DNA from 2 places in the Streptomyces sp. NC-S4 genome. Region 1 is predicted to be linked to the other one. Evidence: riboswitches for the same ligand, from Rfam matches in the RefSeq annotation. Region 1 holds a riboswitch; the other holds the start of a gene.
What was found. Region 1 has a riboswitch for cyclic di-AMP ahead of ACXNSR_RS28730 (M23 family metallopeptidase). Riboswitches for the same ligand answer to the same signal wherever they lie in the genome.
Positions count from the first base shown of each region.

Region 2: another riboswitch for cyclic di-AMP. It lies ahead of ACXNSR_RS31900 (LysM peptidoglycan-binding domain-containing M23 family metallopeptidase); the one in region 1 lies ahead of ACXNSR_RS28730 (M23 family metallopeptidase).

Region 1 is NZ_CM135937.1:6,355,381-6,362,912, forward strand. It holds gene ACXNSR_RS28715 (DNA gyrase/topoisomerase IV subunit A) at 64-2,520, opposite strand; gene ACXNSR_RS28720 (M16 family metallopeptidase) at 2,786-4,147, shown strand; gene ACXNSR_RS28725 (M16 family metallopeptidase) at 4,168-5,535, shown strand; cyclic di-AMP (ydaO/yuaA leader) riboswitch at 5,752-5,911, shown strand; gene ACXNSR_RS28730 (M23 family metallopeptidase) at 5,924-6,727, shown strand; gene ACXNSR_RS28735 (GntR family transcriptional regulator) at 6,914-7,532, shown strand, end outside.
Region 2 is NZ_CM135937.1:7,098,982-7,106,513, forward strand. It holds gene ACXNSR_RS31880 (phosphorylase family protein) at 1-67, shown strand, start outside; gene hpnH (adenosyl-hopene transferase HpnH) at 73-1,104, shown strand; gene ACXNSR_RS31890 (aspartate aminotransferase family protein) at 1,101-2,513, shown strand; gene ACXNSR_RS31895 (tyrosine-protein phosphatase) at 2,552-3,343, opposite strand; cyclic di-AMP (ydaO/yuaA leader) riboswitch at 3,659-3,834, shown strand; gene ACXNSR_RS31900 (LysM peptidoglycan-binding domain-containing M23 family metallopeptidase) at 3,837-4,817, shown strand; gene ACXNSR_RS31905 (SGNH/GDSL hydrolase family protein) at 4,981-5,766, shown strand; gene ACXNSR_RS31910 (MBL fold metallo-hydrolase) at 5,865-7,100, shown strand; gene ACXNSR_RS31915 (sensor histidine kinase) at 7,460-7,532, shown strand, end outside.

The sequences.
Region 1 (7,532 bases):
AACACTAGTCGCCATTCGGGTGGTACGTCCCCAGGACGTACCACCCGAATGGTCTGGAACCTCCTACAGCACGGCTCCCGCCAGCGCCGCGACCGCCGACGGCAGCGCCGCCCCCGAGCCGTCCCGGCGCGGGTCCACGGCCGGCAGCTCGGCCGGAGTGCCGTTCGCCGCCGCGGCGCGGACGGGGGAACCGCCCGCCCAGGCCAGGACCAGGACGTCCTCGCCCTTCAGGAACCGCTGGCAGCGCACGCCGCCCGTGGCCCGGCCCTTGCGCGGGTACTGGTCGAAGGGGGTCAGCTTCCCGGACAGCACCGAGCCGTCCAGGGTGCCGTGCGAGCCCGCCACCGTGAAGACCAGGGCGTCCCGCGCCGGGTCCACGGCCGAGAAGTGGATCACCTTGGCGCCGTCGGCGAGCTTGATGCCCGCCATGCCGCCCGCCGGACGGCCCTGCGGGCGGACCTGGCCCGCCGGATAGCGCAGCAGCTGGGCGTCGTCGGTGATGAAGACCAGGTCCTCCTCGCCCGTGCGCAGCTCGACCGCGCCGACGATCCGGTCGCCCTCCTTGAGGGTGATGACCTCCAGCTCGTCCTTGTTCGCCGGGTAGTCCGGCACGACGCGCTTGACCACGCCCTGTTCGGTGCCCAGCGCGAGGCCCTGCGAGGACTCGTCCAGCGAGGTCAGGCAGACCACCCTCTCGTCCGCCTCCAGCCCGGAGAGGAACTCCGAGACCGGGGCGCCGCCCGCCAGGTTCGGCGCGGCGTGCGTGTCCGGCAGCTGCGGCAGGTCGATCACCGACAGCCGCAGCAGCCGCCCGTACGAGGTGACCGCGCCGACATCGGCGCGGGCGGTCGCCGCGACCTGCGAGACGATCAGGTCGTGCTTGGCGCGGGCGCCGCCCTCCTCCTGCGGCAGCGCGTCGCCGTTGGCCGTACGCGCCAGCAGGCCCGTCGAGGACAGCAGGACCCGGCACGGGTCGTCCGCGACCTCCAGCGGAACGGCCGCCACGGCGGTGCCCGCGGACTCCAGCAGCACCGTACGGCGCGCGGTGCCGAACTTCTTCGCGACCGCCGCCAGTTCCGCGGAGACCAGCTTGCGCAGCTCGCTGTCCGACTCCAGGATCCCGGTCAGCTCGTCGATCTCGCCCGTCAGCCGGTCGCGCTCGGACTCCAGCTCGATCCGGTCGAACCGGGTGAGCCGGCGCAGCGGGGTGTCCAGGATGTACTGGGTCTGGATCTCGCTCAGCGAGAACCGCTCCATCAGCCGGGACTTCGCCTGCGCGGAGTTGTCGCTGTCCCGGATGAGCCGGATGACCTCGTCGATGTCGAGGAGCGCCACCAGCAGACCCTCGACCAGGTGCAGCCGGTCGCGGCGCTTGGTGCGGCGGAACTCGCTGCGCCGCCGGACGACCTCGAAGCGGTGGTCGAGATAGACCTCCAGCAGCTCCTTTAGGCCCAGCGTCAGGGGCTGCCCGTCCACCAGCGCCACGTTGTTGATGCCGAAGGACTCCTCCATCGGCGTCAGCTTGTAGAGCTGCTCCAGCACGGCCTCCGGGTGGAAGCCGTTCTTGATCTCGATGACCAGGCGCAGGCCGTGCGAGCGGTCGGTGAGGTCCTTGACGTCGGCGATGCCCTGGAGCTTCTTCGAGCCGACCAGGTCCTTGATCTTCGCGATGACCTTTTCGGGGCCGACCGTGAAGGGCAGTTCGGTGACGACCAGGCCCTTGCGGCGCGCCGTCACGTCCTCCACGGCCACCGTCGCGCGGATCTTGAAGGTGCCGCGGCCGTTCTCGTAGGCGTCCTTGATGCCCGAGAGCCCCACGATCCGGCCGCCCGTGGGCAGGTCGGGACCGGGCACGAAGCGCATCAGCGCCTCCAGGTCCGCCTGCGGGTGGCGGATCAGGTGGCGGGCGGCCGCGACGACCTCGCCGAGGTTGTGCGGGGGCATGTTGGTGGCCATGCCGACCGCGATCCCGGACGCGCCGTTGACCAGCAGGTTCGGGTACGCGGCGGGCAGGGCGACCGGCTCCCGCTCCTGGCCGTCGTAGTTGGCGGTGAAGTCGACGGTGTCCTCGTCGATCGACTCCGTCATCAGCGAGGTGGCGTCGGCCATCTTGCACTCGGTGTACCGCATGGCGGCCGGCGGGTCGTCGTTGCCGAGCGAACCGAAGTTGCCGTGGCCGTCGACCAGCGGCAGCCGCATGGAGAAGGGCTGGGCCATGCGCACGAGGGCGTCGTAGATCGACGCGTCACCGTGCGGGTGGAGCTTGCCCATGACCTCGCCGACGACACGGGCGCACTTCACGTAGCCGCGGTCGGGGCGCAGGCCCATCTCGTTCATCTGGTACACGATGCGCCGGTGCACCGGCTTCATGCCGTCCCGGGCGTCGGGCAGGGCACGGGAGTAGATCACCGAGTACGCGTACTCGAGGAAGGAGCCCTGCATTTCGTCGACGACGTCGATGTCGAGGATCTTCTCCTCGAAATCCTCCGGCGGCGGGGTCTTCGTGCTGCGGCGGGCCATCGCTGCGCGGCTCCTTAACCAAAATGGGGTGTGCTGGGTGTCGGGCGGGGTGTGTGGCTGGGTCTGGCGGTCTTGTGGTGTCCGGCGAGGGTACGACGCGGACCATTGTGGCCCGACGCACCGACAACGCCGACTCCGACCCCGGGGGTCCCCCGGACGGAGTGCGGGGGAGTGACCCGGGAACTTATACGGCGGTCGGCGCGCTTGCATACAGTGGCAGGTCGATAAGAAATCTCTGCATCGCGATCGAAGGGACCACATGCCCATGGGTCACACGGCCACAGCCCAGGCCGGCTCCGGCGGCCTGACAGCGACCGAGCACCGGCTGGCCAACGGCCTGCGCGTGGTGCTCTCCGAGGACCACCTGACCCCGGTCGCCGCGGTCTGCCTCTGGTACGACGTCGGCTCGCGCCACGAAGTCAAGGGACGCACCGGCCTGGCTCACCTCTTCGAGCACCTGATGTTCCAGGGGTCGGCGAGCGTACCCGGCAACGGGCACTTCGAACTGGTCCAGGGCGCCGGCGGTTCCCTCAACGGCACCACCAGCTTCGAGCGCACCAACTACTTCGAGACCATGCCGACCCACCAGCTGGAGCTCGCGCTCTGGCTGGAGGCGGACCGGATGGGGTCCCTGCTGGCAGCCCTGGACGACGAGTCCATGGAGAACCAGCGCGACGTCGTCAAGAACGAGCGCCGCCAGCGGTACGACAACGTTCCCTACGGCACGGCCTTCGAGCGGCTCACCGCCCTGGCCTACCCCGAGGGCCACCCGTACCACCACACCCCGATCGGCTCCATGGCCGACCTGGACGCCGCCTCCCTGGAGGACGCGCGCGCCTTCTTCCGTACGTACTACGCGCCCAACAACGCGGTGCTCTCGGTCGTCGGGGACATCGACCCCGAGCAGACGCTCGCCTGGGTCGAGAAGTACTTCGGCACCATCCCCGCCCACGACGGCAAGCAGCCGCCCCGCGACGGCTCGCTGCCCGACATCATCGGGGAGCAGCTGCGCGAGGAGATCGTCGAGGAGGTCCCGGCACGTGCGCTGATGGCCGCCTACCGGCTGCCGCACGACGGCACCCGTGAGTGCGACGCCGCCGACGTGGCGCTGACCATCCTGGGCGGCGGCGAGTCCTCGCTGCTGCACAACCGGCTGGTGCGCCGCGACCAGAGCGCCGTCGCCGCCGGCTTCGGCATGCTGCGCCTGGCCGGGGCGCCCTCCCTGGGCTGGCTGGACGTCAAGACCTCCAGCGGGGTCGAGATCCCCGCCATCGAGGCGGCCGTGGACGAGGAGCTCGCGCGGTTCGCCGCGGAGGGCCCGACGGCCGAGGAGATGGAGCGCGCCCAGGCACAGCTGGAGCGCGAGTGGCTGGACCGGCTGAGCACGGTGGCCGGCCGCGCCGACGAACTGTGCCGCTTCGCGGTGCTGTTCGGCGACCCGCAGCTGGCGCTGACCGCCGTCCAGCGCGTCCTCGACGTCACCGCCGAGGAGGTGCAGGCCGTGGCCGCGGCCCGACTGCGCCCGGACAACCGCGCGGTGCTCGTCTACGAACCGCTCGCGGCCGACGAGTCCGACCAGCACGACGAGTCCGAGGACTCCGACGAGAACGAGGGGGCGGAGCAGTGAGCGACACGGCAGCCGTCACGATGACCTTCCACCCGCAGCCGCAGGCCGGCGAGCCGCAGCCGTGGGCCTTCCCCGCCCCCGACCGCGGGCAGCTGTCCAACGGGCTGACCCTGCTGCGCTGCCACCGGCCCGGCCAGCAGGTCGTCGCGGTCGAGGTCAACCTCGCCGCCCCGCTCGACGCGGAGCCCGAGGGCCTGGACGGCGTGGCGACCATCATGGCGCGGGCGCTCTCCGAGGGCACCGACAAGCACTCCGCCGAGGAGTTCGCGGCCGAGCTGGAGCGCTGCGGTGCCACCCTGGACGCGCACGCCGACCACCCGGGCCTGCGGGTCTCGCTGGAGGTCCCGGCCTCCCGGCTGCCCAAGGCGCTGGGCCTGCTCGCCGAGGCGCTGCGCGCCCCCGCCTTCGCCGACGCCGAGGTCGACCGGCTGGTGCGCAACCGGCTCGACGAGATCCCGCACGAGCTGGCCAACCCGCAGCGCCGCGCCGCCAAGCAGCTCTCCAAGGAGCTCTTCCCGGCCGCCCTGCGGATGTCCCGGCCGCGCCAGGGCACCGAGGAGACGGTCGCCCGGATCGACTCCGCCGCCGTACGCGCCTTCTACGAGGCCCACGTACGCCCCGCCACCGCCACCGCGGTGGTCGTCGGCGACCTGACCGGGATCGACCTGGACGCCGTGCTCGCGGACACCCTGGGAGCCTGGACGGGCAACACCGCCGCCGCCCGCCCGGTGCCGCCGGTGACCGCCGACGACACCGGCCGCGTGGTCATCGTGGACCGGCCCGGCGCGGTCCAGACGCAGCTGCTGATCGGCCGGATCGGGGCGGACCGCCACGACCGGGTGTGGGCGGCCCAGGTGCTGGGCACGTACTGCCTGGGCGGCACCCTCACCTCGCGCCTGGACAAGGTGCTGCGCGAGGAGAAGGGGTACACCTACGGCGTGCGCGCCTTCGGCCAGGTGCTGCGCTCCACCGCGGACGGCAAGGGCGCCTCGATGCTCGCCATCAGCGGCTCGGTGGACACCCCGAACACCGGACCGGCGCTGGATGACCTCTGGAAGGTGCTGCGCACCCTCGCGGAGGGCGGCCTGACCGACGCCGAACGCGATGTCGCCGTGCAGAACCTGGTGGGCGTGGCCCCGCTGAAGTTCGAGACGGCGTCCTCGGTCGCGGGCACCCTCGCCGACCAGGTCGAGCAGGAGCTGCCGGACGACTACCAGGCGCAGTTGTACGCCCAGCTCGCCGCGACCGGCACGGTGGAGGCGACCACGGCGGTCGTCCAGGCCTTCCCCGCGGACCGGCTGGTCACCGTTCTGGTGGGTGACGCGGCGCTGATCGAGGAGCCCGTTCGGGCCCTTGGGATCGGCGAGGTCACGGTCGTCTCCAACTGACCGTCGGATGACGGCTGATTGAGAGCCGGCTGAAGGTTTCAGCAAGGGGTTCTGGTGACTTGTCACCAGAACCCCTTTTGTCCGTTTAATGGTGAGGTTGCTTTTATGTGGTGTGGCGTACGCAACAAAAAGCCGTGTCTGTTTGGCGATTGACTGATGATCCGCCTAGCGTCGGCCGTGCTGCCCGTCAGTTGTGCCCGCCGCATCCGCGGCACCGGTCAGCGATCGCCGAGTCCCCGTCAGGCGCGAGCCTGGGGAGCCGGGGACCCACATGAGTCCCTGGGGTGAATCGGACCCCCTCGCAAGAGGAGATCCGTAGGAGACCTTCCTGCTCCGAACCCGTCAGCTAACCCGGTAGGCGAGAAGGAAGGAAAGGATCAAACCCTTCATGGCGTTTGGCAGTCGTCCCGCTGGTACCGGTAAGCACCGTGGCTCCAGCCGTCTGAGCAAGAAGACCGCCGGTTACGCCGGTATCGCCGCGATCGCCACCACGGGTGTCGTCGGCTCCCTCGCCGCCCCGGCCTTCGCCGCGGACAACCACAGCAGCACCATCGGCCAGGACAACGGCCTGGGTGCCGTGGTCGTCGCCGAGGACCTCGCGGGCGACATCGCCGACCAGGCCGAGTCCCAGCACCGCGGCGCCGAGCAGGACGCCGTCAAGGCGCAGGCCGAGGCCGACGCGAAGCAGCGGGCCGCGGAGGCCAAGCGCCTCGCCGAGGCCAAGGCGAAGGCCGAGCGCGAGGCCGCCGAGCGCGCCGCCCGCGAGGAGGAGCGCAAGCGCCTCAACACCTTCGTCGCCCCGGTGGACGGCTCGTACGTCAGCACGCAGTACCACGCGGGCGGCGGCATGTGGTCCTCCGGTTCGCACACGGGCATCGACTTCCACGCCGCCTCCGGCACCTCGGTCCACGCGGTGGGCGTCGGTACCGTCGTCGAGGCCGGCTGGGGTGGCGCGTACGGCAACAACGTCGTCATCAAGCACAACGACGGCACCTACACCCAGTACGGGCACATGACCTCGCTGAACGTCTCCGTCGGCGAGCAGGTCACCCCCGGCCAGCAGATCGGCCTGTCGGGCTCCACCGGCAACTCCAGCGGCCCGCACCTGCACTTCGAGGCCCGCACCGGCTCGCAGTACGGCTCGGACATCGACCCGATCGCGTACCTGCGCTCGCACGGCGTCAGCCTCTGACACCGCCCCGCACCGCTTCACCGAAGGCCCCGGCTCCCCGAGCCGGGGCCTTTGTGTGTTGCGTCCTTGTGCAAATGTTTCGTATTTCTGGCCGCTCTCGGAAATTATCGTGTGTTGCAATAGAGTCGCAGCACACGCATGTGCGTGCAATGAGGCTGGCAGACGGAAATAGGCGGAGGTTCGGTCTTGCGTATTCCTGCGCACGCGGTATGCACGGCAATCCGCGACGACATCGTCTCCGGGGTGTTCGAGCCGGGCGGCCGGCTGACCGAGGAGGTGCTGGCCCGCCGGTACGGGGTCTCGCGCGTCCCGGTGCGCGAGGCCCTGCGGACCCTGGAGTCGGAGGGGTTCGTGACCACGCGGCGGCACGCGGGGGCCTGTGTGGCGGAGCCGACCGAGCAGGAGGCCGCGGACCTGCTGGAGCTGCGGATGCTCCTGGAGCCGCTGGCCGCCGCGCGGGCCGCCCGGCGGCGCACCGACGCGCACCTCAAGGTGCTGCGGGGGCTGGTCAGACTGGGGCAGGAGCGGGCCAGGCGGGGCCAGGGCGAGGACCTGCGGTCCCTGGGCGGCTGGTTCCACGAGACGCTCGCCCAGTCCTCCGGCAGCCCCGGGCTGATCGCGCTGCTCACGCAGATGCGGCACAAGATCGCGTGGATGTACGTGGTGGAGGCGCCGGCCCGGCCCGTGGACTCCTGGGCGGAGCACGGGGCGATCGTGGACGCGGTGGCGCGCGGCGACGCCGAACGGGCGCGGGCGCTGACCGCCGTCCACGCCGACCGGGCGGCGGGGGCGCACCGGCTGCGGA
Region 2 (7,532 bases), 740 kb from region 1:
TGTCCTGCGTGCCGTACTGCCCGCGTTTCATGAATGGCACCGTTCGTTGCTGCTCCCCAGGAGGTGAGCCAGATGGCCATGCCGCTGCGCCAGTCCATCAGGGTCGGGACGTATCTTCTCGAACAGAAGCTCCGCAAGCGCGAGAAGTTCCCGCTGATCGTCGAACTGGAACCGCTCTACGCCTGCAACCTGGCCTGTGAGGGGTGCGGGAAGATCCAGCATCCGGCCGGGGTGCTCAAGCAGCGCATGCCGGTCGCCCAGGCGGTCGGCGCCGTGCTGGAGTCCGGTGCGCCCATGGTGTCCATCGCGGGCGGCGAGCCCTTGATGCACCCGCAGATCCACGAGATCGTCCGGCAGTTGGTGGCGAGGCGGAAGTACGTGTTCCTCTGCACCAACGCGATGCTGCTGCGGAAGAAGATCGAGAAGTTCACCCCCTCCCCGTATTTCGCCTTCGCCGTGCACATCGACGGCCTGCGCGAGCGCCACGACGAGTCGGTGGCCAAGGAAGGCGTCTTCGACGAGGCGGTCGCCGCCATCAAGGAGGCGAAGAGGCGCGGCTTCCGGGTGACCACCAACTCCACCTTCTTCAACACCGACACCCCGCAGACGATCATCGAGGTGCTCAACTACCTCAATGACGACCTCCAGGTCGACGAAATGATGATCTCGCCCGCCTATGCCTACGAAAAGGCCCCCGACCAGGAGCACTTCCTGGGCGTCGAACAGACCCGGGAACTGTTCAGGAAGGCCTTCGCGGGCGGCAACCGGCGGCGCTGGCGGCTCAACCACTCCCCGCTCTTCCTGGACTTCCTGGAAGGAAAGGCCGATTTCCCCTGCACGGCCTGGGCCATTCCGAATTACTCACTCTTCGGCTGGCAACGCCCCTGCTATCTGATGAGCGACGGCTACGTACCGACGTACCGCGAGCTGATCAACGACACCGACTGGGACAAGTACGGCCGCGGAAAGGACCCGCGCTGCGCGAACTGCATGGCGCACTGCGGATACGAGCCCACCGCCGTCCTCGCCACCATGGGCTCCCTCAAGGAGTCCCTGCGCGCGGCCCGCGAGACGGTCGCCAGCAACCGGGACAAGTCGGCATGACCGGGCGGCCACGGGAGGAAGGGGGCGGCCGGGGCTTCGACCTCGGCGCCCTGCTGGCCGAGCGCGGCGCCGAGCGCTACGAGCTGCACGCCCGGCACCTGAACCACCAGCTGCCCCGCATGCTGCACACCATCGGCTTCGACAAGGTCTACGAGCGGGCCCAAGGGGCCCACTTCTGGGACGCGGAGGGCAACGACTACCTGGACATGCTGGCCGGGTTCGGGGTGATGGGCCTGGGCCGGCACCACCCGGTCGTCCGCCGCGCCCTGCACGACGTCCTGGACGCCCAGCTCGCCGACCTGACCCGGTTCGACTGCCAGCCGCTGCCCGGTCTGCTGGCCGAGAAACTGCTCTCGTACAGCCCGCACCTGGACCGGGTCTTCTTCGGCAACAGCGGCACCGAGGCGGTGGAGACGGCCCTGAAGTTCGCCCGGTACGCCACCGGGCGCCCCAGGATCCTCTACTGCGACCACGCCTTCCACGGGCTCACCGCGGGCTCCCTCTCGGTGAACGGGGAGGGCGGCTTCCGCGACGGCTTCGCACCGCTGCTCCCCGACACGAGGATCGCGCTCGGGGACCTCGCGGCGCTGGAGCGCGAGCTCGGGCGCGGGGACGTGGCCGCCTTCGTCGTGGAGCCGATCCAGGGCAAGGGGGTCCTGGCCGCCCCGCCCGGATTCCTGCTCGCCGCACAGGAGATGCTGCACCGGCGGGGGGCGCTGCTGATCGCGGACGAGGTGCAGACCGGCCTCGGACGTACCGGGGACTTCTACGCCTACCAGCACGAGCCGGGCGTGGAACCGGACCTGGTGTGCGTGGCGAAGGCGCTGTCGGGCGGCTACGTGCCGGTCGGCGCCACCCTGGGCAAGGACTGGATCTTCAAGAAGGTCTACTCGTCCATGGACCGGGTGCTCGTGCACTCCGCCAGCTTCGGTTCCAACGCCCAGGCCATGGCGGCGGGCCTCGCGGTGCTGTCCGTCATGGAGGACGAGGAGGTCGTGGCCAACGCACGGGCCATGGGCGACCTGCTGCGCGGACGGCTCGCCGTGCTGGTGGGGGAGTACGAGCTGCTGCACGAGGTGCGGGGGCGCGGGCTGATGATCGGCATCGAGTTCGGCCGGCCGTCCTCGCTGGGCCTGCGCAGCCGGTGGACCATGCTGCAGGCGGCCCGAAAGGGGCTCTTCGCGCAGATGGTCGTGGTGCCGCTGCTGCAGAAGCACCGGATCCTCACCCAGGTCTCCGGGGACCACCTGGAGGTGATCAAACTGATCCCGCCGCTGATCGTCGACGAGGCGGACGTGGACCGGTTCGTCGGGGCCTTCCGCGAGGTCATGGACGAGGCGCACGGCGGGTCCGGGCTGATCTGGGACTTCGGCAGGACGCTGGTGAAGCAGGCCGTCGCCACGCGCTGACGGCCCGCCCACCCCGTGGGGAACCGGCCCCCGCCGCGTCAGACCAGCAGCCGGTCCCGCAGCCGGTCGAGGGTCTCGGGCGTCAGCCCGAGGCCCTCCGCCAGGTAGCGGTCCACCCCGCCCCAGAGCTCGTCGATGGTGTCGAATGCGGCCACCAGGTACTCGGCGCGGGCGTCGAAGAGCGGCGCGAGCAGCTCCATCACCTCGGGGGAGCGGGCGCCCTCCGACTCGTCGGTGCGGCGCACGCGGTAGCGGCGGTGCGGGGCGTTGGACTCCAGGTAGTCCGCCACGATCGCCTCCCGCTCGACGCCCAGCGCGAGCAGGGTGACGGCGATCGACAGGCCGGCCCGGTCCTTGCCGGCCGCGCAGTGCATCAGTGCGGGGACGCTGTCCTCGGCGAGGGCGTGCACGACCCGGCTGTGCTCGGCGGTGCGCTGCCGGATGATCCCGCGGTACGAGTTCGACATCCGGGCGGCGGCCCTGCCCTCGCCCAGTAGCTCGCGCAGCTGCGCGAGGTCGCCGTCGCGGACCAGCCGCCAGAACTCCCGCCCGTCGGCCGGGTCGGAGAGCGGGATGTTGACGTTCCGGACGCCGGACAGTTCGACGTCGGGCCCCTCGAGCGCGTGGTCGGCGGCGTTGCGGAAGTCGAAGATGGTGTGGAGACCGAGCGAGGCGAGGAACTCTGTATCGCTTTCGGTGGCATGTGCGAGATGTCCGCTTCGGAACAGTCGTCCCGGCCTGACCGTTCGTCCGTCAGAGGTAGGCAATCCGCCCACATCGCGGAAATTGCGCACTCCGGACAGCTCCGGCTCCTGTATCTGCTGGGTCAAAGCAACTCCTCCGCCATATCCTGGGCCTTCTGTCCGAATTGCACTGCTTGGCGCCAACTTGCCATATCCGGAGGCGAGATCGGGCACGTCCCCGTGAGCCAGATCATACGGTGACCGTGAGTGCCTGATCACTAAAGGCGAATGGCCCCGTCGGGGCGGTCGTTGGGGGTGCGGAATGGACGGAGTGTGACGGTAATTCCGGCGGTCCCTCACTCCTGTTATTCCGTCAGGGAATTCACGGCTTGTTCCGTGCGTCCGCAAGGGATTACCTTCGCGATCGATCCGGGTGGACCGCCAAATCCTGCCGCCTCCCGGAAACCGCATCCGACCTATTCGCGCGGCAGGAGCGGGGGAACCAGGTAAGCCGCCGACCCGGAGATCATTTCGCCGGGACGGCTCGGGGTGAAGTCGTGCGTGTCCCGTACACGTACGGCCGGACATCTCCAGTCCGAACCCGACAGCTCACCTCGCAGGCGCCGGAGAGGAATTCGTCATGCCTGCAAAGGGTAAGCACCGCCGTCCCAAGTCCCTTTCCCTTTCCCGCGGTTTCGCCGTCGCCGGAACCGGTGGCGCGGCCCTCGCTCTGCCGCTGATCGGTGCCGCCGGCGCCCAGGCGGCCGGCGCCCCGGCCACCGCGGCCGCGGCGACCCCCGCGGTGGCCCCGCAGGCCCCCGCCGCCCCGCAGGCCCCGGTCGCCGCCGTGCAGGCCGCGCCGACCGTCTACACCGTCGTGCCGGGCGACTACCTCTCCAAGATCGCCGCCGAGCGCCACCTGTCCGGCGGCTGGGAGCGGCTCTACGCCGACAACCGCGAGGCCGTCGGGGCCAACCCGTCGCTGATCCACCCGGGCCTGAAGCTGACCCTCGGCGGTCCCGGCGAAGCGGCTCCGGCCGAGGCCGAGGCCGAGGCCGAGGCCGAGGCCGCCCCGGCCCCCGAGGCCGACGCGAAGCCGGTCCGCGAGCGGCCCCGGGCGGCCGCCCCCGCGCAGCGGGAGTCCGCCGCCGAGCCCCGGGCCGAGGTGCAGGCCGAGCCCCGGGCCGAGGCTCCGGCCGCCGCGCCGCAGTCCGCGGGCGGCTTCGTGGCCCCGGTCGGCGGCGGCATCTCCACCCAGTACAAGGTCGCGGGCGCCATGTGGTCCTCCGGCTACCACACCGGCGTCGACTTCATCGCCGCCATGGGCACCACCGTCAAGGCCGTCGGTGCGGGCACCGTGGTCTCGGCCGGCTGGAGCGGCTCGTACGGCAACGAGATCGTGATCCGGCACGCGGACGGCAAGTACTCCCAGTACGCCCACCTGTCCCAGCTCTCCGTCTCCTCCGGCCAGAGCGTCACCGCCGGGCAGGCCATCGGCCTCTCCGGCTCCACCGGCAACTCGACCGGCCCGCACCTCCACTTCGAGATCCGTACGACCCCGTCCTACGGCTCGGACATGGACCCGATCGCCTACCTCCGCTCCAAGGGCGCGAGCCTCTGACGGCACCCGCCGCAGGAGCACCGACACGCGTGGGGCCGGGACCCGAGGGGGGTCCCGGCCCCACGTGTACTTATTCCTTATCCCCCGCGTGGTATAGATCACGGTCCGTCAACCCCTCATTACGTTGGCGTAGGTTGGTTACGGGAGTGAAGTATGGGTTCTCGTGGCAGCGACGACGACGAAACTCAAGACCATCGGCTCGTACGCGGCGATCGGGGACAGCTTCACCGAGGGCGTGGGGGACCCGGGACCCGGGGATTCATTTCTCGGCTGGGCGGACCGGCTCGCCGTGCTCCTGGCCGATCAGCGCGAAGAGCATGACTTCCGGTATGCGAATCTGGCGGTGCGGGGGAAGCTCCTCGACCAGATCGTGGCCGACCAGCTCCCCAGAGCCAAGGCCCTCGCGCCGGACCTGGTGACCTTCTGCGCGGGCGGCAACGACATCATCCGTCCCGGGACCGACCCGGACGACGTGGCGGAGCGGTTCGAGGCGGCCGTGGCCGACCTCACCGGGGCCGTGGGCCAGGTCATGATCACCACGGGCTTCGACACCCGGGGCGTACCGGTGCTCAAGCACCTGCGCGGCAAGGTGGCGACGTACAGCGCGCACGTCCGCGCCATCGCCGACCGCTACGACTGCCCGGTGCTCGACCTCTGGTCGCTGAAGTCCGTACAGGACCGGCGCGCCTGGGACACGGACCGGCTGCACCTCTCGCCCGAGGGGCACACGCGGGTCGCGCTGCGCGCCGCGCAGGTGCTCGGGCTCGACGTGCCGGCCGACCCCGACCAGCCGTGGCCCCCGGAGCGGCCGCGCGGCTCGGTGGACGTGACCCGGGACAACATCCAGTGGGCACGCGAGCACCTCGTGCCGTGGATCGGCCGGCGGCTGCGCGGGGAGTCCTCCGGGGACCACGTGGAGGCGAAGCGTCCGGACCTGCTGCCTCTGTAGCAGGCACGGGAGCCGGAAGCGGAATCCTTCGGGGCCGGTGTGCGTTGGGATGGTCGTAGAGCGACGACCGTCCTGACCCCATCCTCCCTGGAGGCGCTTTGACCGGCTCCCGTCCCCTGCGTCCGCGGCTCCGTGCCCTGCGGCCCGAAGCCTTCGGCGCGGACCCGTCCGGTGCCCGGCTGGAGCGGATCCGCCGCTCGCCGAACTTCGCCGACGGCGTCTTCCAGAACCCGGTCGGGGCCCGGAACAGGCCCTCGGGGTCGATGGCCGAGTTCGCCAAGATCTACTTCCACCGGGAGCAGCGGGTGCGGCGCAGCCCCGCCGCGCCCATCCCGGTCCACCCGACGACCCTCGCGGACCTGGCGAAGCCGCCCGTGAGCGGGCTCCGGCTGACCTGGATGGGGCACTCCAGCGTGCTCGCGGAGATCGACGGGCGCCGGGTGCTGTTCGACCCGGTGTGGGGCGAGCGGTGCTCCCCCTTCCCCTTCGCCGGCCCCAAGCGGCTGCACCCCGTACCGGTCCCGCTGGCCTCGCTGGGCACGGTCGACGTCGTGGTCATCTCGCACGACCACTACGACCACCTCGACCTGCCGACGATCAAGGCGCTGGCCGGTACGGACACGGTCTTCGCCGTCCCGCTGGGCGTCGGCGCGCACCTGGAGCGCTGGGGCGTACCGGCCGGCCGGCTGCGCGAGCTGGACTGGAACGAGAGCACCGAGATCGCCGGCCTCTCGCTCACGGCCACCCCCGCCCGGCACTTCTGCGGCCGCGGCCTGCGCAACCAGCAGCACACCCTGTGGGCGTCCTGGGTCGTCGCGGGCGACGAGCACCGGATCTTCCACAGCGGGGACACCGGCTACTTCCCGGGCTTCGAGGAGATCGGCGCCGCGCACGGGCCCTTCGACGCCACCATGATCCAGATCGGCGCCTACTCGGAGTACTGGCCCGACATCCACATGACGCCCGAGGAAGGCATGCGCGCCCACCTCGACCTCCAGGGCGGCACCCCCCGCGGCACCATGCTCCCCATCCACTGGGGCACCTTCAACCTGGCCCTGCACCCGTGGGACGAGCCGGGCGAGGGCACGCTGGCCGCATCCGAGGGCGCGGGCGCCGCCATCGCGCTCCCCATCCCGGGGCAGCCCTTCGAGCCCGGCTCGGCGGACGCGCCCACCGCACCGTGGTGGCGGCCCTTCGTCGCCGGAGCGGCGGCCGGCGGCCCCCCGGGCGGCCGTGCGTCCGTGCCGCCGCTCGGGGCGGGCGCGGCGGCTCCTGCCCGGGTGAAGGCCGCGGCCGTCGACGGTCAGGAGAAGTCGGAGTCCGTCGGCTCGTAACGCACGGGATCCGGGCGGGAACCGGCCGTCGCCGGCCCGGCCGCCCCCGGACACACGGAAGGGCCCCCGCCGGACGTACCCGCGGGGGTCCTCCGGGTCCGGAGCCCGCAGGGCGATGGCGACGACGCTCCGGCGACCGCCGCCACCGGGCGAGAGGTCGTCGCCGGGGCGGTGCTCGGGGTCCGACCGGCGCAATCGGGCTGCTGTACGAGCGCTCCACCGGGAGCGGGAAGCACCCCCGCGAAGTTGGCCAACTGGCGGTCCGGGGTGCTGCGATGGGGTCTAGCGTGGGTATCCGGTGATCAACACCGGGCCCCGGGAACGCTGGGGGCCGGGCCCCACGTACCGAGGACGCCCACATGTCCGGACTCCGCACCGCCCGCCATGCCCCGTCGAGACAGGCCACCACCGGTCCCGCCCGGCAGATAAGGC